2 regions of the Achromobacter sp. 10T422 genome follow, and region 2 is predicted to be linked to the other one. Evidence: predicted binding sites of a transcription regulator. Region 2 holds the regulator's gene; the other holds the start of a gene.
The links. Region 2 encodes FliA, which starts transcription of late flagellar genes. Its sites were predicted from a motif close to CTAAAGTTTNNNNNNNNNNNGCCGNTA; they were not measured.
Positions count from the first base shown of each region.

Region 1: a site for FliA is predicted at 8,254-8,280, ahead of AC1DB0_RS16815 (FlxA-like family protein). Genes of this name have one in related genera too.

Region 1 covers NZ_JBFTHD010000006.1:72,169-88,176, reverse strand. The annotation lists gene carB (carbamoyl-phosphate synthase large subunit) at 1-824, shown strand, start outside; gene AC1DB0_RS16845 (SDR family oxidoreductase) at 931-1,695, shown strand; gene AC1DB0_RS16840 (histidine phosphatase family protein) at 1,806-2,450, opposite strand; gene AC1DB0_RS16835 (LysR family transcriptional regulator) at 2,473-3,381, opposite strand; gene AC1DB0_RS16830 (ABC transporter ATP-binding protein) at 3,392-4,477, opposite strand; gene AC1DB0_RS16825 (ABC transporter permease) at 4,474-6,186, opposite strand; gene AC1DB0_RS16820 (ABC transporter substrate-binding protein) at 6,275-7,600, opposite strand; gene AC1DB0_RS16815 (FlxA-like family protein) at 7,803-8,213, opposite strand; gene AC1DB0_RS16810 (solute carrier family 23 protein) at 8,350-9,672, shown strand; gene AC1DB0_RS16805 (methyl-accepting chemotaxis protein) at 9,722-11,350, opposite strand; gene greA (transcription elongation factor GreA) at 11,987-12,463, shown strand; gene AC1DB0_RS16795 (YhbY family RNA-binding protein) at 12,593-13,195, opposite strand; gene AC1DB0_RS16790 (RlmE family RNA methyltransferase) at 13,214-13,846, shown strand; gene ftsH (ATP-dependent zinc metalloprotease FtsH) at 14,064-15,953, shown strand; gene folP (dihydropteroate synthase) at 15,972-16,008, shown strand, end outside.
Region 2 covers NZ_JBFTHD010000004.1:192,401-207,901, forward strand. The annotation lists gene cheA (chemotaxis protein CheA) at 1-927, opposite strand, end outside; gene AC1DB0_RS11505 (response regulator) at 958-1,338, opposite strand; gene motB (flagellar motor protein MotB) at 1,341-2,330, opposite strand; gene motA (flagellar motor stator protein MotA) at 2,342-3,211, opposite strand; gene flhC (flagellar transcriptional regulator FlhC) at 3,330-3,911, opposite strand; gene flhD (flagellar transcriptional regulator FlhD) at 3,943-4,266, opposite strand; gene AC1DB0_RS11530 (RNA polymerase sigma factor FliA) at 4,694-5,449, shown strand; gene AC1DB0_RS11535 (FliC/FljB family flagellin) at 5,753-6,946, shown strand; gene AC1DB0_RS11540 (alpha/beta fold hydrolase) at 7,224-8,771, opposite strand; gene AC1DB0_RS11545 (acyltransferase) at 8,788-9,291, opposite strand; gene AC1DB0_RS11550 (NAD-dependent epimerase/dehydratase family protein) at 9,288-10,196, opposite strand; gene AC1DB0_RS11555 (dTDP-4-dehydrorhamnose 3,5-epimerase family protein) at 10,193-10,762, opposite strand; gene rfbH (lipopolysaccharide biosynthesis protein RfbH) at 10,764-12,080, opposite strand; gene rfbG (CDP-glucose 4,6-dehydratase) at 12,125-13,186, opposite strand; gene rfbF (glucose-1-phosphate cytidylyltransferase) at 13,183-13,953, opposite strand; gene AC1DB0_RS11575 (O-linked N-acetylglucosamine transferase family protein) at 13,950-15,501, opposite strand, start outside.

The DNA of each region.
Region 1 (16,008 bases), on a different contig from region 2:
CCGAGATCAAGCGCCAGACCACGATGATGGCCAAGGCCTTGAACGTCAGCGGCCTGATGAACGTGCAGTTCGCCATCCAGGGCGGCGACGTCTACGTGCTGGAAGTGAACCCGCGCGCGTCGCGTACGGTGCCTTATGTGTCCAAGGCCACCGGCCTGCAACTGGCCAAGATCGCCGCGCGCGCCATGGCCGGCCAGACGCTGGCGGCGCAAGGCATCACGAAGGAAGTCGTGCCGCCTTACTTCTCGGTCAAGGAAGCCGTGTTCCCGTTCGTGAAGTTCCCGGGCGTGGACACCATTCTGGGTCCGGAAATGAAGTCGACCGGTGAAGTGATGGGCGTGGGCATGAGCTTCGGCGAAGCCTTCGTGAAGTCGCAGCTGGCCGCTGGCGTGCGCCTGCCGGATTCCGGCACGGTGTTCATCAGCGTGAAGAACCAGGACAAGCCCCGCGCCGTGGAAGTGGCGCGCGGCCTGCATGCCCTGGGCTTCAAGCTGGTCGCCACGCGTGGCACCGCCGCCGAGATCGAAGCTGCCGGCATCCCCGTGCAAGTGGTGAACAAGGTCACGGAAGGCCGTCCGCACATCGTCGACATGGTGAAGAACGGCGAAATCGCGCTGGTCATCAACACCGTCGAAGAACGTCGCAACGCCATCGTTGACTCGCGCACCATCCGCACGCAGTCGCTGGCCGCTCGCGTCACGTTCTTCACCACCATCGCCGGCGCCCGCGCCGCGGTCGAAGGCATGCAGTATCTGCGCCAGGGTCTGGGCCTTCAGGTCTACCCGTTGCAGGATCTGCACGCATCGCTCAGCGGACAAGGCTAAAGCCATCGCGCCAAGCCCGCGGGCTTGAGGTAGGATGCCGGGGCGGCCCTTGAAAAAGGGTCGCCCTTTTTCCATTCTTGCGTCTCCTCTTCGCCTACGACGATCCATGAACAGAGTCTTCATTACCGGCGCCAGCAGTGGCCTGGGCCGCGCCCTGGCGCAGCAGTACGCCGCATCGGGCGCCACGCTGGGACTCTTGGGCCGGCGCGAAGACGCGCTGCGTGAACTGGCCGACAGCTTGCCCGGTGAGCATCGCTGCTATGCGGTAGACGTGCGCGACCGCGCCGCGCTGCATGCGGCGGCGGCCGATTTCATTGCGTTTTGCCAGGGCAGGGTGGATGTGGTCATCGCCAGCGCCGGCATCAGTGCGGGCACGTTGACCGAGCACGGTGAGGACTACGATGTCTTCAAAGCCATCGTCGATACCAACTTGCTGGCCACCGTGGCTACCTTCGAGCCCTTTGTCGGCGCCATGCGCGCCGCCGGATCAGGCCGTTTGGTAGGCATCGCCAGCGTGGCGGGCGTGCGCGGGCTGCCGGGGGCAGGCGCGTACAGCGCGTCCAAATCGGCGGTGGTGACCTATTGCGAAAGCCTGCGGCTGGAGCTGGCGGCTGACGGTATCCGGGTGGTGACGATTGCGCCCGGCTACATCAAGACCGCGATGACGGCGAAGAACCCGTACTCGATGCCGTTTTTGATGGAAGCGGACGCCTTTGCGCAGCGCGCGCATGCGGCGATTACACTCGGCACGTCGTACAAGGTGATCCCGTGGCAGATGGGTGTGGTGGCCAAGCTGATGCGCCTGCTGCCCAACGCGGTGTACGACAAGCTGGCGCGCGATGCGCCGCGCAAACCGCGTAAAGCCGGGTGAGGGCAGCACGCCCCGCGTGATGAAAGAACACGTCGCGCCAGCGGCGTTAGATCCGGCGATGTGCAAAGCTGCGGCGGGCATGCCCCGCCGCATGTGACCACGCCAGCGTCTTACGGCACCACGTCGTCGCCAACCTCATCTGCGATGTGGCCCACATCACCCCAGTCCAGCACTTCCCATTTGCGGCCTTGGATGCCGACACGGTTGATGCTGACATTCAACAACGCGGCGTCGCGCGGTGCATTCAGCGGCACGCCCGAGGCATGGCGCCAGATGATGTCCAGCACGCCGCCGTGCGTAAACAGCAGGATGCGTTCGCCGTCGTGACGGCTGGCGATGTCGTCCACGGTGGAGACCACGCGCGACTGGAACTGGCCCAGCGTCTCGCCGCCGTCCAGCGGGCGCAGCGGATCGCGGCTTTTCCAGGCGGCGGCAGCTTCCGGCGCCAGCACGTCGATACGTTCGTGATCCAGCCCTTCAAGCACACCAAAACCGCGTTCGCGGATGCCCGGTTCCACACGCACGCGCAGGCCCAGTTGTTCGGATACAGGCACGGCAGTGGCGTGAGCGCGTTGCAGATCGCTGCTGTAGATGGCGTGGATGGGCGTGTGGCGGGCCTCTTCGCGCAGGCGCGCGGCCAGCAGGCTGGCTTGGTTGACGCCAAATTCGTTCAGGGGAATGTCTTTCCAGCCTTGCAGGCGGCGCTGGCGGTTCCAGTCGGTTTCGCCATGGCGGATGAACCAGATTTCAGTCATTGAGTGATGATGCGGAATAGGCTTAAAGCTGGGCCGGCGTGATGGCCGCGCGCGGCTTCCAGATGGTTTGAATGATCGAGCTTAACGCGACCAGCGCGGGCTCGCTAGCGCGCTCATAGGGCAGGATGAAGCCTAGCATGGCGTCAACGCGTGCCTGGCCCCACACAATGAAATCGTTCGACGCGGCACCCGCCAGCGCGGTCTCTTCGCGCAGCAGGGCGCAACCGGCCCCCGCGCGCACCAGCGCATCCAGATTCGCCTGGTCGTCGTGCTGCATCACGATGCGCGGCGACAAACCGTGGCGTTCGAACATGTCTCGCAGCAGCAGGTGCGTGTGGCTGCCAGACGGGCCGTCAAGCCAAGGCAGTTGCGCCACTTCACGCCAGCCGCCGCGCTTGAGCACGGCGGCGTGTTCGCGAGGCATGGCGATGCGGTAACGCACGCTGCGCAAGGGCAGCCACAGCACGCCACGCGGCGGATTGGCTGCGATGGTCAGCGCCGCGGGCAGACGGCCGGTGCTGACCTGTTCGGCCAGCGTGGCGGTGGGCAAGGTCTGCGTTTTCAATTCCACGAGCGGCAGGCGTTGCGTCACGGCCGAAGCCAATTCGCCCAGGCGCAGGAAATCCGGCTTCTCGCTCGGCACGCCGAGTTCCACCACGCCATGCAGGCTGCCCTGCAACTGCTGCGCTTCGGACTTCAACTGTGCGCCCAGCACCAGCAACGATTCGGCCGTGGGCAACAGCACTTCACCCGCCTTGGCCAGCGCCAGGCGTCCGCCACTGCGGTCGAACAACGCGACGCCCAGGCTCTGTTCCAGCGCCTTGATCTGCGCGGTGACAGCGGGCTGAGTCAGCGACAGCGCTTCGGCCGCCTTCGTCAGATTGCCCAGCCGGGCAACCGTGACGAAGGCGCGGATCTGATAGATTTCCATGGCCGCAAGTTTAGGCCGCGAGCAGCCGCACTTGGGTCGGTTCCAGTCCGATTGACACGGGCGCGCCGGGCGGGAAGGGCGACAGCCCCGCCAGATGCGATTGATCCGCCGTCAGCCGCTGCTCGCCAATCAACACCTGATAGCGCGTGAACTCGCCCAGGAACTCGCTGCTTTCCACAATGCCCGGCAGCCACACATAACGCGCATCGCCCAAGCCATCGGCCATTTCGATCTGCACCGTGTGCGGCCGGAAGCTGGCTGCCAGCCGCGTGGCGGCGGGAGCCTCGGCCGTCAGCGGCAAATGCAAGTCGCCCACGCCTTCCACCGCCAGCACGACACTGCCGCTGGTGCGTTCGCGCACATTGCCTTCCAGCACGTTCATCGTGCCCACGAAGTTGGCCACGAAGCGGTTGACCGGATAGTCGAACAAGGTGCTGGGCGCGCCAATCTGCTGCACCACGCCGTGGTCCAGCACCGCCATCCGGTCGGCCGTGGTCATGGCTTCTTCTTGATCATGCGTGACGAAGATGGTGGTGATGCCCAGCCGCCGTTGCAGGCTGAGCAAGTCCTGGCGCATCTGTACGCGCAGCTTCTTGTCCAGGTTCGACAAGGGCTCATCCAGCAACAGCACCTGCGGTTCGATGACGATGGTGCGGGCCAGCGCCACGCGTTGCTGCTGGCCGCCCGACAACTGATTCGGACGGCGCTTGCCGTATTGCGACAGCCCCACCAGTTCCAGCGCGGCTTCCACCTTGGCGCGGATTTCCGCCTTGGGCAGCTTGCGTTCGACCAGACCAAACGCCACGTTGTCCCACACCGTCATGTGCGGCCACAGCGCGTAGTTCTGGAACACCATGCCGATGTTGCGATCCCAGGGCGGGGTGCCGGTGATGTCTTTGCCGTCCACCAGCAACTGCCCCGCGCTATGGCGGTTGAAGCCGGCAATCAGGCGCAGCAGCGTGGACTTGCCGGAGCCCGACGGCCCAAGCAGCGCAAAGAACTCGCCCGGCTCGATATGGATGTTGACGTCCTTCAGCACTTCCGTCTTGCCGTAAGACAAGCGGATGTTGCGGCACTCGACGCTGACTTTCTTCATGCGGATTCCCCTTCAGTGCGTGCCGGACGCTGGCGCGACTGCGCGCGCTCCACCAGCAAGTGCGATACATACGTGCCGATAGCCACCGCGGCCACCGCCAGCACACCCAGCGCGGCGCCGGGCCCCCGGCCCGCCGCGCTTTGCATATACAGATAGATGCCGTAGCTCATGGGCGCCTGGCTGTCTTTCGTGACCAGCATGATGGTGGCCGACAGCTCTACCGCCGCCGTCACGAAGCTGGTCACAAAACCGGCCAGCATGCCGCCCGCCATCAAGGGCACCACCACGCGGCGAATCGTGCTCATGCGCGTGGCGCCAAGTGATTGCGCGGCTTCCTCAAGCGACACGTTGATCTGCTGCAACGACGCCACGCACGACCGCAGCGCGTAAGGCAGGCGCCTGACGGAATACGCAATCATGATGATGATCCACGACGACGTCAGTAGCGTGCCCGTGCCAGGAAGCTCGATCCCCCGGAACGTGCGCAGAAAGCCGATCGCCAGCACGATGCCCGGAATCGCCAGCGCGGCAGACGCCATGAGGTCCAGCCACTGGCGCGCCGGCAGGCGGGTGCGCAGCATCAGGTAGGCAATTGCAGTGCCGAGGATGACGTCCACGCCCGCGGCCAGGCCGCAATAGAGCAGCGTGTTCGCGATCATGCCCTGCGACTCGGAGAACACGGCCGAGTAATGCGCCAGCGTGTAGCCGTCAGGCAGCGGCGCAAAGCTCCAGACGCTGGCCAGGGATAGCAGCAGCACGCCCATGTGCGGCGACAGCACCAGCAGCAGCACCAGGATGATCCAGCCATAGGCCAGCACGCTTTCCATCGGCCCCAGCTTGCGCTTCTGGATGGAATTGCCACCCTTTTGCAGCGTGGAGTAGTCGCGGCCCTTGAGCACGCGCGCCGACAGCCACAACGCCAGAATCGAGAACGCAATCATGATCACGCTGATCACATAGCCCAGCGGATCTTCCAGCCCCACCTGCGTGATGCGCAAGTACGCTTGCGGCGCCAGCATGTTGGTGGTGCCCAGCACAAGCGGGGTGCCCAGGTCGTCAAACACCTTGACGAACACCAGCGATGCGCCCGCCACATAGCCCGGCAGCGCCAGCGGAAAGATCACGCGGCGAAACAGCCGGAAGCCGCGCGAACCCAGGTTGAACGCGGCTTCTTCCATGGCGCCGTCGATATTGCGCAGCGCCACGACCAGGTTCATCAGGATGAACGGGAAGTAGTGCAGCGCTTCCACAAAGATGACGCCGTTCAGGCCTTCCATGAAGGGAATCGTGAAGCCGAACCAGTCGTTCAGCAGCAGGTTGACGCTGCCCGACCGTCCGAAGATCAGCTGCATCGCCACCGCGCCCACAAACGGCGGCATGATGAGCGGCAGCACGCCCAGCGTCTGGATGATCAGTGCGCCGCGAAAGTCGAAGCGTACGGTGAAATACGCCAGCGGCACGGCGATCAACGACGCCAGCAGCGCCGACCACCCCGCCACATACAGGCTGTTGAAAAACGCTTCCTGCATCAGCGGCTGGTTGAAGAACGCGCCGAAGTGGCCCATCGTGAAACTGCCGTCGGCGTTCACGAAGGCGCTGTAGAAGACCGTGCCTACGGGCACGGCCAGGAAAAGCAGCAGAAAGCCGAACACCAGCAGCGCCACCATGACGGGGCCGGCGGGCAGGCGTGAGTGGCCCGAAGAATTCATCGAGATTCCCGAAATCGTTGCCAGGGGAGGGCGGCGGCGGGCGGGCTGAAGTGTCCGTCCGCCGTCGCGCCGGTCGCGGAGTAGCGGCTTAGAGTGCCGCGGCCTGCTTGGCCAGCTTCACGGCTTCTTCGTAGTTCGCCTTGGACTTGCCATTCCATTCGCCTTCCAGTTGCGTGATCTGCTGGTTGACGGCGGCGTCCTTCTTGTTGCCGGCGAAGATCGCCAGGAACGCCGGGTCGGCGGCCTGCTTGCCATCGACCAGCGGCGCCCACGCGAGCTTGCGCGCCTGGGCCAGCAGCTCGGCGGCTTTGCCGCTCTTGGCCTTGTCGCCCAGCTTGGCTTCGGCGTCGTAGATGGCCTTGGTGGCGGCCTGCAATTCCTTCAGGCGGAAGGTGACTGTTTGGTCATACAGCGATTGCACGACGTAGTAGCGCGTCTGCGACAGGTCGGCATTGAACTGGACCTTGCTGCGGCGGGCGATCTCGGCCGGGTCCGGGTAGCCCGGCGGAATCTTGCCGGCAAGCGCCGTGTACGGCAGCACCGGCAGACGCGAGATCTTCGGTTCCAGCAGCAATTCCTGGCCCGCCTGGCTCAACGTGAAGGCGATGAACTTCTTGCCTTCTTCCGTGTTCTTGGCGCCCTCGATCAACGCGATGTTGGCCGGCACGATGGCGGTTTCGGACGGGTAGACGAATTCCACCGGGAACTTGGAGTACTTGCTGGACAGGCCGAAGAAGTCGATGACGGGGCCCGCGCCGAACTGGCCGTTGTTGACACCGTCCGGTACGCCGAACGAACGCTCGGTCACGGCGCTGCTGTTGCCCGACATGCGCAGCAACGTGTTCCAGCCGTCATCCCAGCCTTCGCCTTGCAGAATGGTTTCCACCGTCAGGTGCATCGTGCCCGAGCGCGACGGAGACGTAATGCCCACGTGGCCAAACCATTTCGGCGACAGCAGGTCTTTCCATTCCACGGGCGCGGGAATCTTGTGCGCTGCGATATAGCGCGTGTTGTAGACAATGCCGTAGCCGGCCAGCGCCTGGCCCAGGTACATGCCCGAGGGGTCATTGATGGGGTAGTTGCCGATCTTGTCCGGCACATCTTTATTCGCCACGTCGGACGACTTGGCCAGCAGCTTGTCGCGGCCCAGCACTTCGAAGGCGTCAGGGGCGCTGGCCCAGAACACTTCGGGACGTTGGCCGGCGGGCGTTTCGCGCACGTAGGCAATGCCCGACACGGTGTTCTTGTTCAGAATTTCCAGCGTGATGCCGGGATTGGCCTTCTCGAAGGCGCTCTTGTAGGCCTGGGTCAGGTCCTTGGGGAACGACGTGATGACCGTGACGGTGCCGGCCAGGGCAGGGGCCGAGCAGACGGCCAGCAGCGCTCCTGCAAGTGCTGTGCGCATTGCATGCATGGTTTGTCTCCGTAGTTTTAATTTGTTCGGAGACAGTAATGTCTGGTCTGCTACGCGTCCAATCAGAAATTTTGATGCGCATCATCATCGGGGGCGCCCGATGCTCAGGCGCCGGTGCCGATGCCCGGATGCGCGCGCACGCGCCGATGCTGGCGCCCGCTCTCGGGGCGCCCGCGTCATCGCGCTGGCCTCAGGCCGTCGCCTAGGCGCCGTTGCGTTGTGCGTCGCGCGCCTGCTGCGCCAACACCTGGGAAATCTGGTTCTGGATCTGCACGGCTTGGGTATTAAGCGCCAGCATCTGCTGCGCCTTCATTTCGTCCGACATGCCGCTGGCCTTGACTCTGGCGATCTGGTCCATGATCTGCTTGAGCTGTTTTTGCAAGGCCTTGATCTGACGGGTGTATGCGTCGTCGTTGTCGGTTTCCTCGGTGGCCTTCGCGGTATTCACCTTCGAGGCGCCCGGCGTGTTGACGCGGATCGAGCCTTCGGCGCTGACCGAGACCGCTTCGCCGCCGGCGGCCGACTTGGCTTCTTTGTTGGCCTGAATTCGTTCGGCCCACAGGTCGGCCATCGAGTTGATTCGGGAAACGCCGCTGATGGGATTGGTCGCCATGATGGCTCCGTTCGGTTATTGATCTTGGGGCTTTCCCTAGCTACGGCATTTTCGTTGCGAACTTAAGCATTGCCCCGTTTTCGTGGCCCCCTTTACACTGGCGCCCGCTCACCCCAACACCTTCTTTGGGATTCCCATGTCCAATTCCTATTTCCCGCGTTGGCGCCTGGCGGACGACGCCGAACCTGGCGTCATCATCGCGCCCGATGAACGGCTGTCCTGGCCCAAGAACGTCGCCATGGGCGCGCAGCACGTGGTTGCGATGTTCGGCTCGACCGTGCTGGCGCCCCTGCTGATGGGCTTTGACCCCAACGTCGCCATCCTGATGTCGGGGATCGGCACGCTGATCTTCTTCCTGTTCGTGGGTGGCCGCGTGCCCAGCTATCTGGGCTCCAGCTTTGCCTTCATCGGCGGCGTCATTGCCGTGACGGGGTACGCCGGGGGCGGGGCCAACGCGAACATCGGGGTGGCGCTAGGCGCCATCATCGCCTGCGGCCTGGTCTATACGCTGATCGGCGTCATCGTCTGGATCGTGAATGCGCGCGCGGGCGGCGGGGCCAACTGGATCGATACGCTGATGCCGCCCGTGGTGACGGGCGCGGTCGTCGCCGTGATCGGGCTGAACCTGGCGCCGATTGCGGCCAAGGGCGCCATGGGGGCATCGGGCTTCGATACCTTCATGGCGCTGGTCACCATCGTCTGCGTGGGCGGCATCGCCGTCTATACGAAGGGCATGGTCCAGCGGCTGTTGATCCTGGTCGGCCTGATCCTGGCCTGCGTGATCTACGCCGTGCTGGCTAACGGCATGGGGCTGGGCAAGCCGATCGACTTCTCCGGCGTGGCGGCGGCCGCCTGGATCGGGCTGCCGCATTTCGCGGCGCCTGTCTTCAAGGCGGAAGCCATGGGCCTGATCGTGCCGGTTGCGATCATCCTGGTCGCGGAAAACCTGGGCCACGTGAAGGCAGTCAGCGCCATGACCGGGCAGGACCTGGACCGTTATCTCGGCCGCGCCTTCGTCGGCGACGGCGTGGCAACGATGGTCTCGGGCGCGGTGGGCGGCACGGGCGTCACGACCTACGCCGAGAACATCGGCGTGATGGCGGTTACCCGCATTTATTCCACGCTGGTCTTCGTGGTGGCCGCGCTGATCGCCATCGTGCTGGGCTTCTCGCCCAAGTTCGGCGCGCTGATCCAGACGATTCCGGGTCCGGTCCTGGGCGGGATGTCAGTCGTGGTGTTCGGCCTGATCGCGATCGCCGGCGCCCGCATCTGGGTGGTCAACCAGGTGGACTTCAGCGACAACCGCAACCTGATCGTGGCCGCCGTGACCCTGGTGCTGGGCGCGGGCGACTTCACGATCAAGCTGGGCGATTTCATGCTGGGCGGCATCGGTACCGCCACCTTCGGCGCCATCATCCTGTACGCCTTGCTGCGCCGCCGGGCGCCGGCAGTCGTCTGATCTGACAAGCCTGCGCAAGGTCTTGCGGCCCGCGCAGGCTGGCGCCCAATCAAGACCGCGACAAGCGCGCCGAGGGCTTGGCGTGGGCAAGCGGGGATGCCACTACCGGCGTGGCGTCAATCACTTGCCCCGACTGTGTCTTGAATACGGCAGTCGCCTCGGACAAGCGGCGCGCCTGCTCCTCCATCGCGGAGGCGGCGGCTGACGCCTCTTCCACCAACGCCGCGTTCTGCTGCGTTACCTCATCCATTTGCGAGACCGCCAGGCTGACCTGATCGATGCCGCTGGCCTGTTGGGCCGAGGCGGCCGAGATCTCGCCCATGATGTCCGTCACCCGCTGCACGGACGCCACGATTTCCTGCATGGTCTGGCCCGCGGCCGCTACCTGGGCCGAGCCGGCCTGCACCGTATCTACCGAGGCTTCAATCAGGGTCTTGATCTCTTTGGCGGCCTGCGCGGCGCGCTGCGCCAGGTTGCGCACTTCACCCGCTACCACGGCGAAGCCCTTGCCCTGTTCCCCCGCGCGCGCGGCTTCCACGGCGGCGTTCAACGCCAGGATGTTGGTCTGGAAGGCGATGCCATCAATCACCGAGACGATGTCGGCGATTTTGCGTGAGCTGTCCGAAATGCCCTGCATGGTCGACACGACCTGGCCCACGTTGTGCCCGCCGCGCTGCGCGACGTCCATGCTGATGGCGGCCATCTGATTCGCTTGCGCGGCGTTTTCGGCGTTCTGCTTGACGGTGGCGGCCAGCTCTTCCATCGTGGCGGCGGTTTCTTCCAGGGCGGCGGCCTGCTGCTCGGTGCGGGTGGACAGGTTGGCGTTGCCTGCGGCGATTTCCGCCGCGCCCACGTTGATCTCTTCTACCCCCTGGCGCACGGTGGTCACCGTGCGGGTCAGGCCTTCCTGCATCCGCTTGAGTGACGCAAACAGCGCGCCGATCTCATTGTTGGAGCGGCTGTCGACCCGTTGGGTCAGGTCGCCTGCGGCGATACGGTCAAAGTGCCGGCCCGCCTCTTGCAAGGGCAGCAGCACGCCGCGCCGGATGAAGGTCCAGCACAGGGCGGTCAACAACAGGGCGGCGGTCAGCAGGGCGATGGATGAAATTCGTGCATTCGAATAAGTGGCTTGTGAACTGGCCAGCACGCCGTCGCTGCGCTCCTGCACGCGGGCCAGGAACGTCTTCATGTCACGCACGAAGTTCACATCGGCCTGGCGCGTCCGGCCCACATCCTGCTGGTACTTGGCCGCGGAACGTTCCTTGATGGCGGCGCTTAGCGTGTCCAGCAGCGCGGCGTATTCCGTGAAGCGGCCTTGCAGCGTCAGCGCCAGCGCCTGGCCGCGTTCGCTCTTGGGCACCTCCATGTAGCGGGTGAATCGTTCACGCGCCTGCGCCAGTTCGGCGGCGGCTTCCTGCTCGGCCGTGCGGGTCTGCTCGGCGTTGCTGGCCAGCATGCCCGCCAGCGCGTCGTCCAGCGCCAGCCGAGTGCGCAGCAAGGCGCCATTGGCCTCATACAGCGGGTCAACCTGGTGAACGGCCACCGTGTTCAGATCTTCGATTTCGCGGACGCTGTGCCCCGCATTCAGCCAGCTCAATCCGCAAGCCAGTCCCAGCGCAACGACGAAGCAGGCCAGCACCAGCAGCATGCCTGTACGGACTTTCATTTTTTCCAGCATGAGAGCTCCTCAGTCTAGAACGCGGCTCTGCACGCGGTGACAGGGCAGCCCGTCACGCGGCGCGCAGCGACGAACGTCGGACCGGATGGCAGCGATGCGTTCGTCTGAACATGCACATCACGCACAATCGATATCGCGGCGGCTTCTGCCGCGATGCCCGCACTTGAAATAAGGAGATACGCCGGGGACTACAGGCTGGTATCTAATTGTTATTAATCCTGCTTGTTTTCGGTTATACCGTTTTTGTTGATTTTCCTGCTCCCAAAATTTTTAAATTTCGCCATCAAGGGCTAAAAACTATCCTTAAGTATCTTTTGCGCAACGTGTGCAGGGGCGGTTGGGTCGCCATCGCCCGCAAACTTAAGGATTGTTGAGGAAATGGCCGGTTTTAGCGGGTTACAGCGGTGAATTGCGCCGAAAACCGCGTTTTTTCCAGCGGCTTGCAATTCCGGTGGACTTTGCCCACAATATGACTTTGATTGCCCCGGTTCCGACCCGAGCCGGGGTTTTGTTTTGGTCGTCCGCGCCGCTCGTCTCGCTTTAAAAAAGCCCCAGACGTCATGCGCGCGCCAGGGTAACGACCTTCACCGAGAACGCTCCGTCGGGGCGTTTTTCTACTTTTGTTTGGGAAACGACATGTCTGCCATTCCTTTGACCGTGCGCGGGGCCGAGCGCTTGCAAGAAGAGCTCCAACGGCTGAAAACCGTGGAACGTCCTGCCGTGATTAACGCCATTGCTGAGGCGCGTGCGCAGGGTGATCTGTCGGAAAACGCCGAATATGACGCCGCTCGCGAGCGCCAAGGCTTTATCGAAGGCCGGATTGCCGAACTTGAAGGCACGCTTTCCAATGCTCACCTGATCGACCCGACGTCGCTCGACGCCGAAGGTCGCGCCGTGTTTGGCGCCACCGTCGACATCGAAGACCTGGATTCCGGCGACCGCGTGACTTACCAGATCGTTGGCGACGTCGAAGCCGACATCAAGTCCAACTTGATCTCTGTGTCCAGCCCTGTGGCGCGCGCACTGATCGGCAAGAGCGAAGGCGATGTCGTCGAGGTCAAGGCCCCGGCAGGCGTTCGCGAGTATGAAGTTCTGGGCGTGCGTTACATCTGACGCATCCGCCCAAGCGGTAAATTGTCAAAACGCCATAGCCCGAACCCTGCGTTCGTCTGATTTCCGCGGTACATTCGCGGATCGCTATGGTGAACCGGGCGCGTAGAGCGCCCGTTTTTGTGCCTGGCCTTACTTTTTCGTGGTCTTGCGGCTGGTGCCGCTGCGAGCACCGGCTCGCAAGCTCAGTGCACTGCCCGCGCGGCGGGGAATGCCGTGGCCGCTGACGGTAGCGCGCTTGTTGCTGGGACGCATGGGCTTGCCGTTCTTGTTCAGCTGGTCCTGGGGCACGAAGCGCGTTTTGGCGGCTTTGGGCTCTTCGGTCTCGCTGCGGCGGGGGCGCTTGGCAAGCGTCTTGCCTTCGGCGGCAATCTTCTTGGGCGTGTACGGCTCGGAGGCACGGCGCTTGGCAGGAGCTTCGGGCTCCATGGCGGCCAGCGCGGCGGGCTTGACGTTGCCGGCCAGCGGGCGGAAAAGAATCAGGGTCTTGCCCAGGTGATGCACCGCGGCGCAGGACAAAGTGTCGCAAATCGTCGACAACATGGTCTCGCGGGCCTCGCGGTCATCGCCGCCGGCGCGTACCTTGATCAAGCCGTGCGAAGTCAGTGCCAGGTCAATTTCCTTAAGCACGGCTTCGGTCAGGCCATTGTCGCCAATCAGGACGACGGGGCGCAGAGGGTGAGCGGCGGAGCGAAGGTCGCTGCGCTCACGAGAGGTAAGTTCTAATATAGGCATGCGTGGAATTGTACGGTAATGGCCAAGAATAAATTCTCTAAAGACTGGATTCACCAGCACATCAACGATCCCTATGTGAAGCTGGCGCAACAGAAGGGCTATCGGGCCCGGGGCGCTTTCAAGCTGATCGAGCTTTTGGACAACGAAAAGTTGCTCCGTCGGGGAGACCTGGTCGTCGATCTGGGTTCGTCGCCCGGCAGTTGGTCCCAAGTGGTGCGAGAGCGCCTGACGGGGCCGGGCGGCATCGTGGACGGACGTATTATTGCGTTGGACATGCTTCCCATGGAACCCATTGCGGGCGTGGAATTCATCCAGGGCGATTTCCGCGAAGACGAAGTTCTGAAACAATTGGAAGACATGGTCGGATCGCATGCCGTGGACCTTGTTATTTCAGACATGGCCCCCAACTTGTCAGGCGTGGGTATTGCCGACGCCGCGCGCATCCAGCATGTGTGTGACCTGGCGATGGAATTTTCCCGCGCTCACCTCAAGCCCGACGGCGTGCTGATCGTCAAGGCTTTCCACGGCAGCGGTTTTTCGCAGATCGTGCAAAGCTTCAAGCAGCACTTCAAGCGGGTGGTCGAGCGCAAGCCGAAGGCATCAAGGGCAAAGTCCTCTGAAACCTTTCTGGTTGCCCGCGATCTCAAGTAACCCCGGGCCGGGGCATGTGGCTCCGGAATCCCGAAGAACTTACCTGCTTGCCGAGACAACGACCACCATAACGAAGAATCAGACGTAACTACACGGACCCCAGGGGCCCCAGGACGCAATCGGGTCCAACAGGGTAGAATGGGCTATTGACATACTTGTGACTGTGCCATATGCGGGTGCGCGGTCGCCGGTCGGAATCGAAAGCAGGAGATCGACCTTGAATAATTCATTTTCGAAAGTCGCTGTCTGGATGGTGATAGCCCTTGTGCTGTTCACCGTCTTCAAACAGTTCGACGGACGCGCTCAGACCCAGGACGGCGTGACCTACACGCAGTTCATGGACGACGCCAAGGCGGGACGTATCCGCAAGGTCGACGTTCAGGGCGATGTGCTGTACGTCACCCCGGACGCGGGCCGCGCCTACACGCTGACTTCGCCCGGCGACCTCTGGATGGTCTCCGATCTGCTGAAGTACGGCGTCCAGGTGTCGGGCAAGCCGCGCGAAGAGCAATCGCTGCTGATGAGCATCTTCGTGTCGTGGTTCCCCATGCTGCTGCTGATTGGCGTCTGGGTATTCTTCATGCGACAGATGCAGGGCGGTGGCAGAGGCGGGGCGTTCAGCTTCGGCAAATCTCGCGCCCGCATGCTCGACGAAAACACCAACCAGATCACGTTCGCTGACGTTGCCGGCTGCGATGAAGCCAAGGAAGACGTCCAGGAACTGGTCGACTTCCTGCGCGACCCCAGCAAGTTCCAGAAGCTTGGCGGCCGCATTCCCCGTGGCGTGCTGATGGTGGGCTCGCCCGGTACCGGTAAAACGCTGCTGGCCAAGGCCATCGCCGGCGAAGCCAAGGTTCCGTTCTTCAGCATTTCCGGTTCGGACTTCGTTGAAATGTTCGTCGGCGTGGGCGCTGCGCGCGTTCGCGACATGTTCGAGAACGCCAAGAAGCACGCTCCCTGCATCATCTTCATCGACGAAATCGATGCGGTGGGCCGTCAGCGTGGCGCCGGCCTGGGTGGCGGCAACGACGAACGCGAACAAACGCTGAACCAGATGCTGGTTGAGATGGACGGTTTCGAATCCGGCCAGGGCGTTATCGTCATCGCCGCAACCAACCGCCCCGACGTGCTGGACCCGGCGCTGCTGCGTCCCGGCCGTTTCGACCGTCAAGTGGTTGTGCCGCTGCCCGATATCCGTGGCCGCGAGCAGATCCTGAAGGTCCATATGCGCAAGGTTCCGCTGTCGCCGAACGTCGACGCGACCATCCTCGCGCGCGGTTGCCCGGGCTTCTCGGGTGCCGACCTGGCCAACCTGGTCAACGAGGCCGCCTTGTTCGCCGCTCGCCGTAATGGCCGCACGGTGGATATGTCTGACTTCGAAAAGGCCAAGGACAAGATCATCATGGGCGCCGAGCGCCGCTCGATCGTCATGCCTGAAGAGGAACGCAAGAACACCGCGTACCACGAATCCGGCCACGCGATCGTTGCCCGCCTGTTGCCCAAGACCGATCCGGTTCACAAGGTCACCATCATCCCGCGCGGCCGTGCGCTGGGCGTGACGATGCAGTTGCCTGAAACCGACCGCTACAGCATGGACAAGGGCCGCTTGCTGTCCACCATCGCCGTGCTGTTCGGTGGCCGTATCGCCGAAGAACTGTTCATGGACCAGATGACGACGGGCGCCTCGAATGACTTCGAACGCGCCACCGCCATCGCCCGCGACATCGTCACGCGCTACGGCATGACCGACGAACTGGGCCCGATGGTCTACGCCGAGAACGAAGGCGAAGTGTTCCTGGGCCGCAGCGTCACCAAGACGACTCACATGTCGGAAGCCACCATGCAAAAGGTGGACACCGAGATCCGCCGCATCATCGACGAGCAGTACAGCGTCGCGCGCAAGATCCTGGAAGACAACCGTGACAAGGTCGAAGTGATGACCTCGGCGCTGCTGGAATGGGAAACCATTGACGCAGACCAGATCAACGACATCATCGAGGGCCGTCCTCCGCGTCCCCCGAAAACGCCGCAAGGTCCGTCGGATTCGACGGACACGCCGCCCAGCACGGGTTTGGCGGCTGGTGGCAGCACGGCTGCAGCAGTCTGAGGTTCTTTGTCCTGAGTTATGGCAAATAACTTTCTTTGCGGGCGCTTCGAGTTTG
Region 2 (15,501 bases):
GGCGGGTGCAGCGGGACGGGCGCGGGCCGCGGCCTGGGTGATGGCCTCGGCGGCGGCGGCGGCGGACTCGGCCACTACCGGCGCAGGCGCGGCGGCGGCAGCGACAGGTTCGGCAACGGGGGCAGCAGCAGCAACCGCGGCGGGCGCGGCTTCGGCGGCGGCCGGTGCGGCCGAGCTGGCCGGCGCGGCTTCACGCGTGATGCTCAGCTGGTCGCCGTCAACGATGAAGCAGCAAACCGCTTCGATGTCGTCCGGCGTGCAGGTGCTGTCCACCCACACGGTCAGCACGCCATCGGCGCGTTCGCTGGCGCGGACGTTGCCCAGGTTGCCCATTTCTTCGAGCAGGGACGCGGCGTCCTTGTCCGACACCTTGGTGATCTTGACCTTGAGCGGCAGGTTGCCGGCCGCGGCATCGGCCACGGGCGCAGCCTGCTGCACGGGTTCGGGCGCAGCGATGGGAGCCGGTGCGGGAGCCGGAGCCGCTGCCACGGGTGCGGGCGCTGCCGCAGGCGCCGCGGCGGGGTCCTTATGCTCTAGCGCCAACTGCCTCAACACGGCGCAGATACGCTCAAACACGGCTTCATCGGGCTCTTCGGAGGCCCGGTAGGCATCCAGTTGGCTTTTGAGCACGTCTTTCGTTTCCAAGAAAATATCAATCATGTCCGTGCGCAGCGCCATTTCGCCGCGACGGATTGCGTCCAGAAGGTTTTCAAGCAGGTGGGTAGTACCCGCCAACTGCGTGAAACAGCCGAATGTCGCCGCCCCACCCTTGATCGAGTGGGCCGCGCGGAAGATGGCGTTGAGCTGTTCGATGTCGGGCGCGCCCACATCGAGTTCAAGCAGCAACTGCTCCATCTGCGCGAGCAGCTCATCCGCCTCGTCGAAAAAGGTCTCGTAAAACTGACTGAGGTCCAAACCAGAACTCATGACCCGTACGCCTTCATAAATGAACCTGCTTTACGCGCCGGCCTGCTCATCGAGCAGTTCGGTCGCTAATTCCACCAGCACATCAGGGTCGACCGGCTTGGACAGCCAGCCACAAACGCCCAGATCCCGAGCGGCCATCTTGCTGTCCACGTCGTCTTCGGTGGTCAGCACCAGCACCGGCACGTCCAGGTACTGGTCCATTTCCCGCAAGCCCTGAATCAGCTCCAGCCCGCCCTTGACCGGCATGTTCCAGTCACTGACAACCAGGTCTACCGGGTGGCTCTTGGCCACATCCAGCGCTTCCTGGCCGTTGCCGGCCGTCAGTACTTTCCATCCCGCGCCCGTCAGCGTCGCCTGCACGATCATGCGCATCGTCGCCGAATCGTCCGCCACCAGAATCGTTGCCGCCATTGCTATCGAACCCCTTCAGCTTGCGGCGTGGTCGCCGCGTCGCCTGGTTTGGTTGCCGTCGCGGCCTGGGCGGCGGCTTGCACCGCCTCCACGGCCGTCCCCACCTCGCGGGCATCTTTCGCGCTGACGTCCGCTGCCGCGGCGTTCTCGTTTTCGATGCGCTTCTGGGTGTTCATATTGAGCACCACGAGGCTGATACGTCTATTAACGGCTGCGTACGGATCATCTTTAACCAGACTCATGCTGGAAGACAGACCCTGGATACGCATGACCTTGCTTTCGCTCATGCCGCCGGCCACCAATTCCTGGCGCGACGCGTTTGCGCGGTCGGCGGAAAGCTCCCAATTGCTGTAGGCGCGTTCGCCGCGTGCGTACTGCGACGCGTCGGTGTGGCCCGAGATACTGACCTTGTTGGGCAGCTCGTTCAACACCGGCCCCAGCTCACGCAGGATGTCGCGCATGTACGGCTGCACTTCCGCGCGGCCGGTGGCGAACATCGGGCGGTTCTGGTTGTCGATGATCTGAATGCGCAGGCCTTCGGTCGTCAGGTCAATCAGCATCTGCGGCCTGAAGCTCTTCAGGACAGGGCTGGTCTCAATGACGTTTTCAAGGCGCTTTTTCAGGTTTTCCAGGCGATGCTGTTCGCGGCGCTCGGCGTCGCCCATTGGCTGCGACTCGACCCGGTTGCCCTGGCCACGGCGCACATCGCCCTCGCTGCGCAAGGGGTCGCGGCCGCCGCCTGGCACCGCGCTGGTTTCGGCGGAGCTGCTGGGTCCGCCCGTAATGGCCACGCGCAACGGCATGCGGAAGTATTCCGCGATGCCCTTGAGTTCTTCGCGCGGCACGATGCTGATCAGCCACATCACCAGAAAGAACGCCATCATCGCCGTGATGAAGTCGGCGTAAGCGATCTTCCAGCTGCCCCCGTGGTGCCCGCCGCCCTTGACCTTCTTGCGGCGGATCACCACACGGTGGTTGTTTACCGTGCTCATGGCCCGCTCCGTCAGGCCTTGCCGGTCGACTTGGTTTGCCGGACGTGCTCTTCCAGCTCACCAAACGTCGGACGCACAGACGAGAACAGCACCTTGCGGCCAAATTCCACCGCCAGTTGCGGCGGGTAGCCGTTCATGCTGGCCAAGAGCGTGGTCTTGATGCATTCCAGCACTTTCATGGCTTCGTCATTGCGGCGCTCAACGCGCGAGGCCAGCGGCCCCACAAAACCGTAGGCCAGCAAAATACCCAGGAAGGTACCGACCATGGCCTTGGAGATCAGGTCGCCCAGAATGGCGGGCGGCTGGTCCACGGCGGCCAGCGCCTTGATCACGCCCAGCACTGCGGCCACGATACCGAATGCCGGCAGGCCGTCAGCCATCTGCTGCAACGCGTGCGCAGGCACTTCGCGCTCGTGGCGGTAGGTTTCGATTTCCTCGTCCATGAGCGTTTCAATTTCAAACGAGCTCATGTTGCCGCTGATCATGATGCGCAGGTAGTCCGTAATGAACTCCATGAGCTTCGCGTCTTTGGCGATGCGGGGATATTCGCTGAAGATCGGGCTGGAGGCCGGGTCTTCAATATGCGATTCGATGGCCATCAGGCCTTCACGGCGCGCTTTGTTCAGCAACACATACAACAGAGCCATCAGCTCCATGTACACGTCTTTGCTGTAGCGCGAGCTCTTTAGCGCGTCGGGCAACGCCTTCTTCACCAGCATCAGCGACTTCTTGCTGTTGCCGGCCAGGAACGCGCCGAACGCCGCCCCGAAGATCAGCGTTAGCTCAAAGGGCTGGTAAAGCGCGCCCAAGTGGCCGCCCAGCGCTATGAAGCTGCCGACGACCGACACGATCACCACGAGAAAACCGATAACAATCAACACATCAGGCCCCTGCCAACGAAGTCTAAAACTGGCGTCAATGATCCCCTGTTCCCCCCGACCCAAAAAGGCGGGTTACGGGGAGTTTTCCAGGGCTTTTGATGTATTTGGACGCGGGAGGTCAAGGACGGGCGGCGTCGACGGCAGGCGCCGGACGGCTGCCCGCACGTGCTTTTGCCGCGGCGCGCGTCTTGCCGGCGCGAGGTGGCGGGCGGCAAATGGCGCACACAAAATCCGATTGCGGATCGTGAGCGTGGGCGATGAAGTGACCGCCGCATTGGCGGCAGGCGGACAGCTGGAGCATGCCGCTGTCAAAGAAGCGCACCAGCATCCAGGCGCGGGTGAAGCTCAGGACGGGTTCGGCGTTTTCCGCCGTGTCCAGGCCGGCGTTCTCCAGATACAGGCGATACGCGTCGATGGTGGCGCGGATGCCCTTGCTGCTGGTGCGTGCATTCAAAAACGAATACACGTTATAGAACAGCGAAGAATGGATGTTCGGCAACCAGGTCATGAACCAGTCAACCGAGAAAGGCAGCATCCCCTTGGGTGGCGAGCAACCGCGAATTTCCCGGTACAAGCGTGCAAGGCGGTCATGGCTCAGGGCGGTTTCCGCCTCGAGCACCTGCAGTCGGGCTCCTAGGGTAATCATGGAGCTAGCAAGCAGGATATCGTCCGCTTCCTGAGATACGCTTTTGGAGGCCATTACACGTTCCGTTTGAGGATTCGAGTGGCGGTTAAGCCAGTTCTTCTACAGGTTGCTTGGCCAACAGGATCGTTGCGTGGGCTTGTTGCAGTGCACCACCCAGTACGTCATGGGTCAGCGCCGACAGCAGGCTGTAATCATCAAAACGGAACCGGCACAGTAGCGAACTGGAGCTGGCCAGTTTCACCAGTTGTGCCGGCGACAGACGCATCAGGATGTCAGCAACTTCATTGCTGAACCCCAGACGGAACATCGACGCAGCATAGTCATCACGCAACATACGTTGCGCAAGTAACAGATATGACAGATTCACTTCACGAATGTCTGCCAGCAAAGAATTTTCGACTTGTTGCACGCCCTACTCCCTATCCCTATCCCACCCACGGGGCTTGATATCCAAAAGCATCGGCAACCTGCGGTTACCTGACGCTGCTGCATCCTGTTTTAATGCGAAATGTATCATTTGTTCGCAATTTAAGTAAAATTTACCACAGGTGATGTCATTTTCTATGACTTATATGACAAATCTTTGTTGATATTGCGCAACTTGTTAGATTAGACACACCTTGACATAGAAATCGGTGACGAATTTACGTCAATTTGGCAAATAAGCATTCAAAACATTGCGTACTTCGGGGAATGAAATGTTGTGCAGTGCCGACAATGGCACCTTGACGATCACCTGATTGCTAGCTTTAGTGCAGCCGCGCGTTTGTCGACAATGTCGCAAATTGACAACGACCGACAATGCGTCACGATGGACACCGCCTGACATTCCCGCAATGCCCCACGCAGAAGACAGCTTGGTCGAATATGCCCCGCTCGTGCGGAAGCTGGCCCTGCAATTGCTCGCCCGGCTACCCGCCAGCGTTGAGCTTGACGACCTGATACAGGCCGGCATGATCGGCCTGCTTGACGCCGTAAGGCGCTATCAGGAAACCGCAGACGCCCAATTCGAGACCTACGCCACGACCCGTATTCGTGGCGCGATGCTGGACGAGCTTCGTAGCCAGGACTGGCTGCCGCGCAGCGTCCGCGCCAAGGCGCGCAAAATCGAGCAGGCCATTTCCCAGCTGGAGCAGCGCTTGATGCGCTCGCCCTCCGAAGCCGAAATCGCCCAGCAGCTTGAAATTCCGATCGACGAATACCAATCATTGCTGCACGACGCGCAAGGCGTGCAGATCGTTCACTACGAAGATTTCACGACCGAAACGGATTCCGCATCGGGACAGTCGGATTGGGCCGCAACACTGAACCATGGTTCGGCAGGCGGCAATCCGCTGGATTCATTATTGGCGGGCGATTTCCGCCAGGCGCTTGTGCACGCGATTGACTCCCTGCCCGATCGGGAAAAATTGTTGCTGTCGCTGTGTTACGAGCAGGGCCTGAATCTGAAAGAGATTGGCGCGATCATGAATGTGACCGAGGCGCGGGTTTGCCAGCTGCGGTCGCAGGCGACGGCGCGGATCAGGGCCAAGCTGAAGGAACAGGCTTGGCAAGAGCTGCCCTTGGAGGGGCAGATCGCGCAGATCATCTAGCGCTCTCACTTACCCATGTATATAGACCCTTCTATATAGGGTTACGCAGACAGTGCAAAAACCAACGGGCGCCCCAGGCGCCCGTTTCGCATTTCGGGCCCTGGCCCACGCCAGCAGGCGCTCGCGGCGGATACAACAATAAATAAGACTTTCGCGAAATAGGGCTAAAGAATGATTTGGGACTGCCGTAATCCTTGCAACGGAGAGATTCTTAGACAAAAAGTCGACGAACTTTCCCGTTAACACCAGTGGGCGGCGTTGCTGCCCGGTTTGAAGAAGCCTTTCTCTCTTGGGAGCACCAACATGGCTGCCGTTATCAATACCAACTACCTCTCGATGGTTGCTCAAAACAACCTGAACAAGTCGCAATCGACGCTGGGCAGCGCCATTGAGCGTCTGTCGTCGGGCCTGCGCATCAACAGCGCCAAGGACGACGCCGCTGGTCAAGCCATCGCCAACCGCTTCACCGCCAACGTCAAGGGCCTGACCCAAGCCGCCCGTAACGCCAACGACGGCATCTCGATCGCTCAAACGACCGAAGGCGCGCTGAACGAAATCAACAACAACCTGCAACGCGTTCGCCAACTGTCGGTTCAAGCCGCCAGCGGCACGAACTCGCCGACCGACCTGGACTCGATCCAATCGGAAATCAAGCAGCGTCTGGACGAAATCGACCGCGTGTCGGCTCAAACCCAGTTCAACGGCGTGAACGTCCTGGCTAAGGACAACAAGCTGACGATCCAAGTTGGCGCCAACGACGGCGAAACCATCACGATCGACCTGAAGGAAGTCACCGCCAAGACCCTGGGTCTGGATGGCTTCAACGTGTCGGGCCCGAAGGGCACGCAAGCTGCTGTTACCACCGCTCAGTACCAAGCCGCCTACGGCTCGACCACCTCCATGACCGCCAACACCGTTGTCGAAGGCACCGCTGGCGATCTGGCTGGCCGTCTGGGTGTTGCTTCCGGCAACGTCACCGTCGGTTCGGCTGCTGAAGCTGACGAAAACGGCAACTGGTTCGTCAAGGTCGACGTGTCGGCTGCTGACGCTACCGAGTCCAGCAACCTGAAGGCCAAGGGCTTCGACGTCGCTTCGGGCGCATCGGGCTCCTACTACATCGCCGTGAACCCGAAGGACGCCGACACCACGACGACCGGTGGCACCGCCGCGTTCACGCTGAAGACCGACTCGCTGCCCCTGACCAGCCTGACCAAGGGTTCGACCTCCAACCCGCTGGCCAAGCTCGACGCCGCTCTGCAAAACATCGACTCGCAGCGCAGCTCGCTGGGTGCGATTCAGAACCGCTTCGAATCGACCGTTGCCAACCTGAACAACACGATCAACAACCTGTCCGCCGCTCGTTCGCGCATCGAAGATGCCGACTACGCTACGGAAGTGTCGAACATGACCAAGGCTCAGATCCTGCAACAGGCTGGTACCTCGGTTCTGGCTCAAGCCAACCAAGTGCCGCAAACGGTTCTGTCGCTGCTGCGTTAATTCCAGCGGACGGTTCCTCGGCTCCGGCAGAGAAGGAAGTTTCTTCTCCGCCGCTGCCGAAGCAGTATCAAAAACCAGCCTTCGGGCTGGTTTTTTTATGCCTGACGGATGCGGGGCTGCCGCATTCGCACGTTCACGTTCACATTCACGATGCGGTTCACGTGCATCGGGATCAAGGCGCAAAAAAAGGGGCGGAAAATTCCGCCCCTTTTTGTTTCCTTCCAACTGACCGCTTCGCGTTCGTTGCAACCGCTTCGGCCATCGGCAGTATCGGTGCTTACGCCGTCACCGCCCCCATGGCCTGCACCAACGCGGCCACCGCTACGGGGTTGTCATTGATGAGGTCATGCCCCCCCTTCACGCGTTCAACCCGGCAGCCCAGACCGCGCAGACGCGCCAGATCGGCTTCGTCCAGGCAGCACGGCACGGGAGGCATCTTGCGCTGCGGCTGCATCGGCACATCGCCGGTCACGACCAGCACAGGCTGCGTGACGCCCTCCAGCAGATGCCAGTATTCGCGCTCCACCGCGGCCGTTGGCGTCACGCCATAGATGTCCAAGGCGAAGCTGCGCAAGTAGCGGTCGTCCGGCCGGCCGGCAATGGCGCCGCGCAGGAACGCGTGGTTATGCCAAAGCTTCGCCGCACTGAAAGGCGTATCCAACAACACCAACGCCTGGCATTGCGCCGTGCGCCGTGCAATGGCCAACCCCACGCTGCCGCCGAACGACGCGCCGATGACGCCAAAGCCTGCCGGCAGCGCGGTCAGCAGCGCAGGCAACAGCTCGTCAGCAAAACCCGCTACCGACATGTCCGCGGGCGCTGTGCTGTTGCCGCAACCCGGCAAATCGACGAACAGCAAGTTGGCATCTGGCAGATGTTTTTCAATGCCTTGCACGGTGGCGATATTGCCCAGCGAGCCGTGCAGCACCACCCAGGTCGGACGCCCTTCCCGCCAGTTCGCCGAACGGCGTGCGCGCAGCTGGCCGGAGCGGCCTGACAGCATCTCGAACGGGGCGGCAACATCTTTGCGCAGCCGCGCATGCCAGGCCTCGCGCCCTTGTTCCAGCGCCGCCAACGCCTCGGGCGTGCCGCGCATGATGTCGCGCGCATGGCGCTCGATGATGTCTTTGGGCCAGTCCCACCAGCGCAGCGCTAGCAAACGTTCTGACACGACATCGTCAAAGCGGCGGCGGCGGAACTGCGCGGGGTTGCCAGCCCAGATTTCGTAGGGGCCAACATCGCGCGACACCACCGATCCTGCGCCGATCACGGCGCCGGTGCCGATCGTGACGCCCGACATGATCTTGCTGCCGGCCCCGATCCAAACGTCGTGGCCAATGTTGACGCCGCCCTTTGTGCTGGAGTAATCCGTGATGGATTGCGTGGACGAAAACAAGGTGCCGAAATGCGGCGCCGAGAAGGGGTAGATCGTGTAGGTGTCCTGGCGATGGTAAGCGCCCAGAATGATCTCGACGTCGTGCCCGATCGTGCAGAAGTTGCCGATCGTCAGCCGCGCGGGTTCGTGCGGCTGGTTATGCGGGAATACCGACGGCACGCCATAGGAATAGTCGCCAATGCTGTAGAGCTCGGGGTCCGACAAGCCCAAGGCCGTGAACACCAGCCCGCGCACGCCGTGCTCAAGCGCCATCGTCAGATGACGCGCCCCCTGATGCGCCGGCCGTGCGGCGTGGATCTGCCGGCTGATGTGCTCGGCTTCGGCACGCTTGCCTTCCCGCCAGTGACGCACCGCCAAGCCAAAGGCCTCATTCAGACCCATCGTTTGTCCGCCCGCGGCCCCCTGGCCGCCCTTCGTCGACGATGTCATTACAAACACTCCAAAATTAGTTGCTGCGTGCGCTCTCGCGATACCGCATGACGGCCGCCGGGCTGCCGCCGATGACTGCGTATTCAGGCCACTCGCCGCGCAAGACCGTGCCGGCCGCGACGACGCAGCCGCGCCGTAACACACAGCCGTCAAGCAGCACGCAGTTTGCACCGATCCAGCAATCGTCTTCGATGACGATGCCGCCCTTGCTGGGCATGAAGCGTTGCTCGATGATCGTTTTGTCGCGGCTGCGGTATTCGTGGTTGGTCGGCGCAAGCGTTGTGTTGGCGGCAATCAGGGTGCCACGGCCAATCGAAATGCCGTTGCCGGAATAGATCACAACACCGGAATTCAAATAGACCTGGTCGCCAATATGTACGTCGCCATCGCCGCCTGCGAACTTGATCTTCACGAAACTGTCGATGGTCACGTGGTCACCGATGACAACGGCGTTGCCTCGCACGGAGCGCTCGATGTCGGCCAGCGGGGAAATCTTGGCCAACGTGGAAATCTGGTTCATGCCTTGTGCTCCATCAGGTACGTCAAGGTTGCACGAAGAAAGGCAGCCATCGCGGCGTGCTCGCAGCCATCACGCGCTGGCAATTGCCGCGACTGGAATTGGTAGATCGGCGCGGCCGCTTCCTGCGCATCGCCTGTCTGCACCGGGATCTCTCGCCCAAGGAGCTCGCTGGCCTGACACGCCGCCAAGGTGGCCAGATCGCGAATCCGCCAGTCGCCGCCCGCCACGTGCAGCAAGCCCTGTCCGGCGGACACCAGGCGCAGGGCCGCTACGTCGGCAAAGTGCGCCACGTCCAGATAATTGCGCATGGCCAGGCCCTGCCCATGCAAGACGATCTTGCTCGCATTCACCGCCTGGCGGCAGAAATCAAACGGCGCCAGCGTCCAGCGATCAAATCCGCTCCAGGACGCCGGCATGCCGTAAAGGTTCGAAGGCCGAAGGATATCGACCGACATGCCTAGCGCACGGGCGGACCAGTCGAACAACTGTTCGGCTTGCCAATGCGTCAGCCCGTAATCATTGCCTGGCACGGCGGGCGCGGCCTCGTCCAGTACGCCCTCGGGGCGCCCGTATACGTGAAACGTAGAGACATACATCAGACGCCGGATGCTGGCGCGCTCGCAGGCTTGCAGCAACGCCCGGGTACCCGCCACGTTCACCACATAAGCCGCTTGCGGGTCCGCGCGGCAACCCACCTCGTGCATTGCCGCGGCATGAACACAGGCGTCGATGCCCGCGGGCAGCACCCGTTCGGCCACGCTGCGCGGGTCGGCCAGATCCAGTTGCAGATCATTGGCGGGCGCTCGGCCCGCTGTCACGACCTGCACACCCTGCGCACGCAAGCGCGCAGCGACCGCGCCGCCCGCATAGCCGTTCGCGCCGGTCACCAATACCCGTCGGATCATGGCTGCGCGGCGTAAATGAAGGGCGAATCAAAGGCGGCGGCTTGTGGCAGCGCGGCGTCGCGTGGCGACATCACGGGCGCGCCGATGTCCGCCTCTCCTGCCCACCAATCAATATCCGTGCTCTGCGCATGCACTCCCGCATCGCGCTCAGGGTCGTGTACGGACGTGGTGTAGTACAGCAACGCCGTGCCGTCGCGATGCGAGGCAAAGCCATGCGCCACGCCTCGCGGCACGTACACCGCCTGGGGCTCGGCGCCATCCAGCATCAGGGAAACCGATTGCCCATAGGTGGGCGAGCCCCGGCGCAAGTCCAGCAAACCGTCGCGCGCGCGTCCCACCAGGCAGGTGACGAGCTTGGCGTGATCGGACGGCGGCAACTGAAAATGCATGCCGCGCAATACCCCGCGATGCGATACCGACACGTAGGACTCCGTGAAGCCGGTCTCAAGCCCCAGCGCCGCTAGCGTCGGCGCGTGCAGCAGTTTGCGGAACTCGCCACGCGCGTCCGGAAAGCTCGGCAGCGTCAGCACATAGCAGCCCGGAATCGCCAACGCCTGGGCGCGCATGTCAGAAGCCCGCGCCGAAGAACAGCTCGATGCGGCTGGCGGCGTAGTCCAGCATGTCGGGGGTCAATGCGGGCTGTACACCGATCCAGAACGTGTTCTGCATGATGATCTCGGTATTGGCCAAGTCGCCCGACACGCGATAATTCTGGCCCACCATGGACGGCTGGCGCGTCAGGTTGCCGGCAAACAGCAGCCGCGTGCCCACCTTGTCCTGGTCCAGGTACGTCAGCAGGTCGACCCGGCGCACGTTGGCTTCGGGACGCAACGTGATGGGGAAGCCAAACCACGACGGGTCCGAACCCGGGGTGGCCTCGGGCAGGATCAAAAACTCTTCGCAGGACGCCAGGCGTTCTTTCAAGAAGCGGAAGTTCGCCTTGCGCTGCGCCACGAATTCTTCCACACGATCCATCTGCGCCAGGCCACAAGCCGCCTGCATGTCGGTGATTTTCAGGTTGTAGCCGATATGCGAGTACGTGTACTTGTGGTCATAGCCTTCGGGCAGGCTGCCCAGCTTCTGACAAAAGCGGCGGCCGCAGGTGTTGTCCTTGCCCGGCGCGCAATAGCAATCGCGGCCCCAGTCGCGGAACGATTCAGCGATCAGCTTCAGGTGGGGATCGTTGGTGAAGACCGCCCCGCCCTCACCCATCGTGATGTGATGCGCGGGGTAGAAGCTGAGCGTGCCGATGTCGCCGAAGGTGCCGACCATGCGGCCGTTGTAGGTCGAGCCCAGCGCGTCGCAGCAGTCTTCAATCAGCCAAAGGCCGTATTTCTTGCACAGCGCCGTGACCACGTCCAGGTTGTAGGGGTTACCCAACGTGTGGGCCAGCATGATGGCCTTGGTGCGCGGCGTAATCGCGGCTTCCAGGCGGCTTGCGTCCACGTTGTACGTGCCCAGTTCCACATCCACGAACACCGGCACCGCGCCGAATTGCAGGATGGGATTCACCGTGGTGGGAAAGCCCGCCGCCACGCCAATGACTTCGTCACCACGGCGGATGGCGCGATCCCCCAGTTTGGGCGAGGTCAGCGTCGAAAACGCCACAAGGTTGGCCGACGATCCCGAGTTGACGGTGATCAGGTGCTTGACGCCCAGATACTGCGCCAGCCGTTGTTCGAAGGCGTCGTTGAAGCGGCCCGTCGTGAGCCAGCCGTCCAGCGACGCCTCGACCATGGCTTTGAGTTCCGCCGCGCCGATCAGCTTGCCCGATGGCGGCACCGCCGTCTTGCCGGGCGCAAACGCTGCACGCTCGCGCTCCTGGGCCTCGTGGTACTGATCGACCAACTGGGCGATCTGCGCCCGGATTTCGTTAGGATTCATTGCTTGTTCTCTAAAACCGTTATGTTCTTGGCGCCGCAGGCGGCTCAGACCGCACCATAGGCCGCGATTTGCGCGTCGCACAAGGCGCGCGCGTCAGCGCCTTCATGCAAAGCGCGATACCACTGCATGGTGTTGGCCACCCCTTGCGCCAGGCTCCAGCGCGACGCCACACCCAGCACCGACCGGGCGCGCGACGTATCCAATGCCAGCAAGCCCGCTTCGTGCGGACCCTGGGCCGACTGCCCGTACACCACCTCGCCCGAGCCGTACGCCGCGCGCGCGAGTTCGACCACGTCGCGCACCGTCGCGGTATCTTGCGATGGCGGCCCGAAGTTGTAGGGGCCAGCCAGCTCTGGACGCGTCCACAGCATCTCGGCCAGGCGCAGATAGCCCCCAAGCGGCTCCAGCACATGCTGCCAGGGCCGCACCGCATTCGGGCTGCGAATATCCAATGCAATCTGGCCTTGCCACGCGCGCACAGCGTCTGGCAGCAGCCGGTCTTCCGACCAGTCGCCCCCGCCAATGACATTGCCTGCACGCGCCGTGGCCAGCGCTACCCCCTGCGCCGCCAGGAAGGCATCGCGATAGCAGGCCGCCACCAGTTCGGCCGCAGCCTTGCTGGCGCTGTAGGGGTCATGGCCGCCCAGCGCGTCGCTCTCGCGATACGGATGCGGCCATTCCTCATTGCGGTAGACCTTGTCGGTGGTGATGCAGAGCGCCACGCGCACGTCCGGCAAGCCCCGCAAAGCGTCCAGAAGGTTCGCCGTGCCCATCACATTCGTGTCAAACGTCTGCAACGGCTCGCGGTAGCTCAGACGCACCAAGGGTTGCGCCGCCAGATGCAGCACCACCTCGGGCCGCGCCTGGCGCACGATAGCGGCCAACGCGCCGGCGTCGCGGATGTCGCAAAAATGGCTGTCCGTCACGCTGGCGATAGCGGCCGCGTCAAACAGGCTGGGGCGGTCCGTGGCGGGCGGCAGCGCCACCCCGCACACCTGTGCGCCCAGGCGATGCAGCCACAGTGCCAGCCAGCCGCCCTTGAAGCCCGTATGGCCCGTCAGCAGCACGCGCTTGCCGCGCCAGAAGGCGCCGGGCGCCTCGTTCACCACACTCTCCAGGGCGCCTTGTTCGCGTCCCAAAGCGCTTCCAGCATGCGTTTTTCGCGCAGCGTGTCCATGGGCTGCCAGAAACCCATGTGCTTGAACGCCATCAGGTCGCCGCCGCGCGCCAGCGATTCCAACGGTTCCATCTCCCAAGAGATGTGATCCGCTTCGATCAGCGGCAGCACCTTGGGCGACAGCACGAAGAAGCCGCCATTGATCAAGCCGCCGTCGCCGCGCGGCTTTTCCGTGAAGCCGGCGACCATATCGTCTTCCATCTTCAGCGCACCGTAGCGCCCGGGCGGCTGCACCGCCGTCACCGTCGCCAGCTTGCCGTGCTGCCGGTGGAACGCGATCAGCGCCGAGATATCCACGTCCGCCACGCCGTCGCCATAGGTGAAGCAGAATGCCTCTTCGTCCTTCACGTAACTGGCCACGCGCTTGAGACGGCCGCCGGTCATGGTGTCGTCGCCCGTATCCACCAAGGTCACGCGCCAGGGTTCGGCATGGCGTTGATGCACTTCCATCTGGTTGTTCGCCATGTCGAATGTCACGTCCGACATGTGCAGGAAGTAGTTGGCGAAGTACTCCTTGATGACGTAGCCCTTGTAGCCGCAGCAAATGACAAAGTCATTCACGCCGTGGGCCGAGTACATCTTCATGATGTGCCACAGGATCGGGCGCCCGCCAATTTCCACCATAGGCTTGGGCTTGACGTGGGTTTCTTCAGAGATGCGGGTACCGAGCCCGCCCGCGAGAATGACGGCTTTCATACGGATCCTTCACACCACTTTTTGAACATGCCGCGATAGGCGGCTTCGACTTTGCGCGCAAAGGCGGGCTCGTCCATCAGGGCGCTGGCCTGCATTTCCTGGCGCAGGCCGGCGCGGGTGCGCGCCAGTGCGGGGATGTCGCTTGCCAGGGCCACCACCTTGTCGATGTATTCGGCTTCAGTCTGCGCAATCCATTCCTTGCGGCCCAGGCCAGCCAAAGTGGATGCACCGATTCGGCCCACGCCCATTCGCCCCGCCAAGGTCACGTATGGCAGGCCCATGTACAAGCTTTCGAACAGGGTCGTGCCCGAGTTGTGCGGGAAGCAATCCAACGTGATGTCGGCACTGCGCAGGACGTTCCAGGGCGGGCTGTGAAAGCCGATCTCGATCCGGCCCGCATCGATGCCATGCTGCGCAAACAGGTCATGCAGATCCTTCTGCATGCGCTCGGAGAAATAGCTGTTGCTGTCGACGACCAGGCGCGAACCCGGCACGCGGTGCAAGATTTCGGCCCAGGTGCGCACGACCCGGTAATTGAAACGGATAGCGCGTGAGAGCGTGATGAACCGAATGTGGCCGTTCTGCAGCGCCGGCAATTCAGAGACCTCGCCCATGCCCAGCTTGGGACGGTAGGCAAAGTTCGTCGTGTCCAGGCGCCAGGGCTTCTCAGCGAACAGCGATTCGGTTCCGGGCGGCGCCATCTCGTCATCGATCAGGATGTAATCGATGGCCGACAAGCCGGTGGTGCAGCCGAATCCCAGCCACGTCACCTGCACCGGCGCGGGCTTGCGCACGAACGTCGCCAGGCGGTTCTGGGCGGTATGGCCGGCCAGATCCACCAGCACATCGATCTTGTCATCGCGAATGCGTTGCGCCAGCGCGTCGTGCGACAGGCCGTTGGTGCGCACCCAGTGATCCGCATAGGTCTTGAAGGCGGCGGTGCCTTCGTCTTCCTGGTCCAGCTGCGCGTAGGCGTAGATCTCGAAGGCCGACTTGTCGTGCCGGGCCATCAACGGCTCAAGAAACAGACGCACCGGGTGGGTGCGGAAGTCCGGAGACACGTACCCGATCCGCAGCTTGCGGCCCGGATCGCGTGTATTGGAATGCGGTTTCCAAGACGCCCGATGCGGCGCGCCCAGACGCTCGTCAAACGCGCGATAGACCTCGAACACCTCTTCCGCCGTACGGTCGGGGAAGTAGTTCATGCCAAAGAAGCGGGAATGCTGCACCGTGGGGTTATCGGGCTGGACTTCCAGCACGCGCAGATACTCGGCTTCCGAGCCTGCGAAGTCACCCATGTCGGCCAGGGCCACGCCCAGGTTGCCACGCGCTTCCACGTTGGCCGGATTCAGTTCGAGCATGTGGCGGAAGGTCGCCACCGCTTCATGGAACCGGGCAGCGCTGCGATAGCAATTTGCCAGCACGTTCAGCGCCTGGGGATGGCCAGGCGACAATTCCAGCGCCCGGCGGCAAGCCGCGTCCAATTCCACGGGGCGGCGCAAGGCGCGCAGCGACATCGCCACACCCACATAGCAATCAACATCCTCG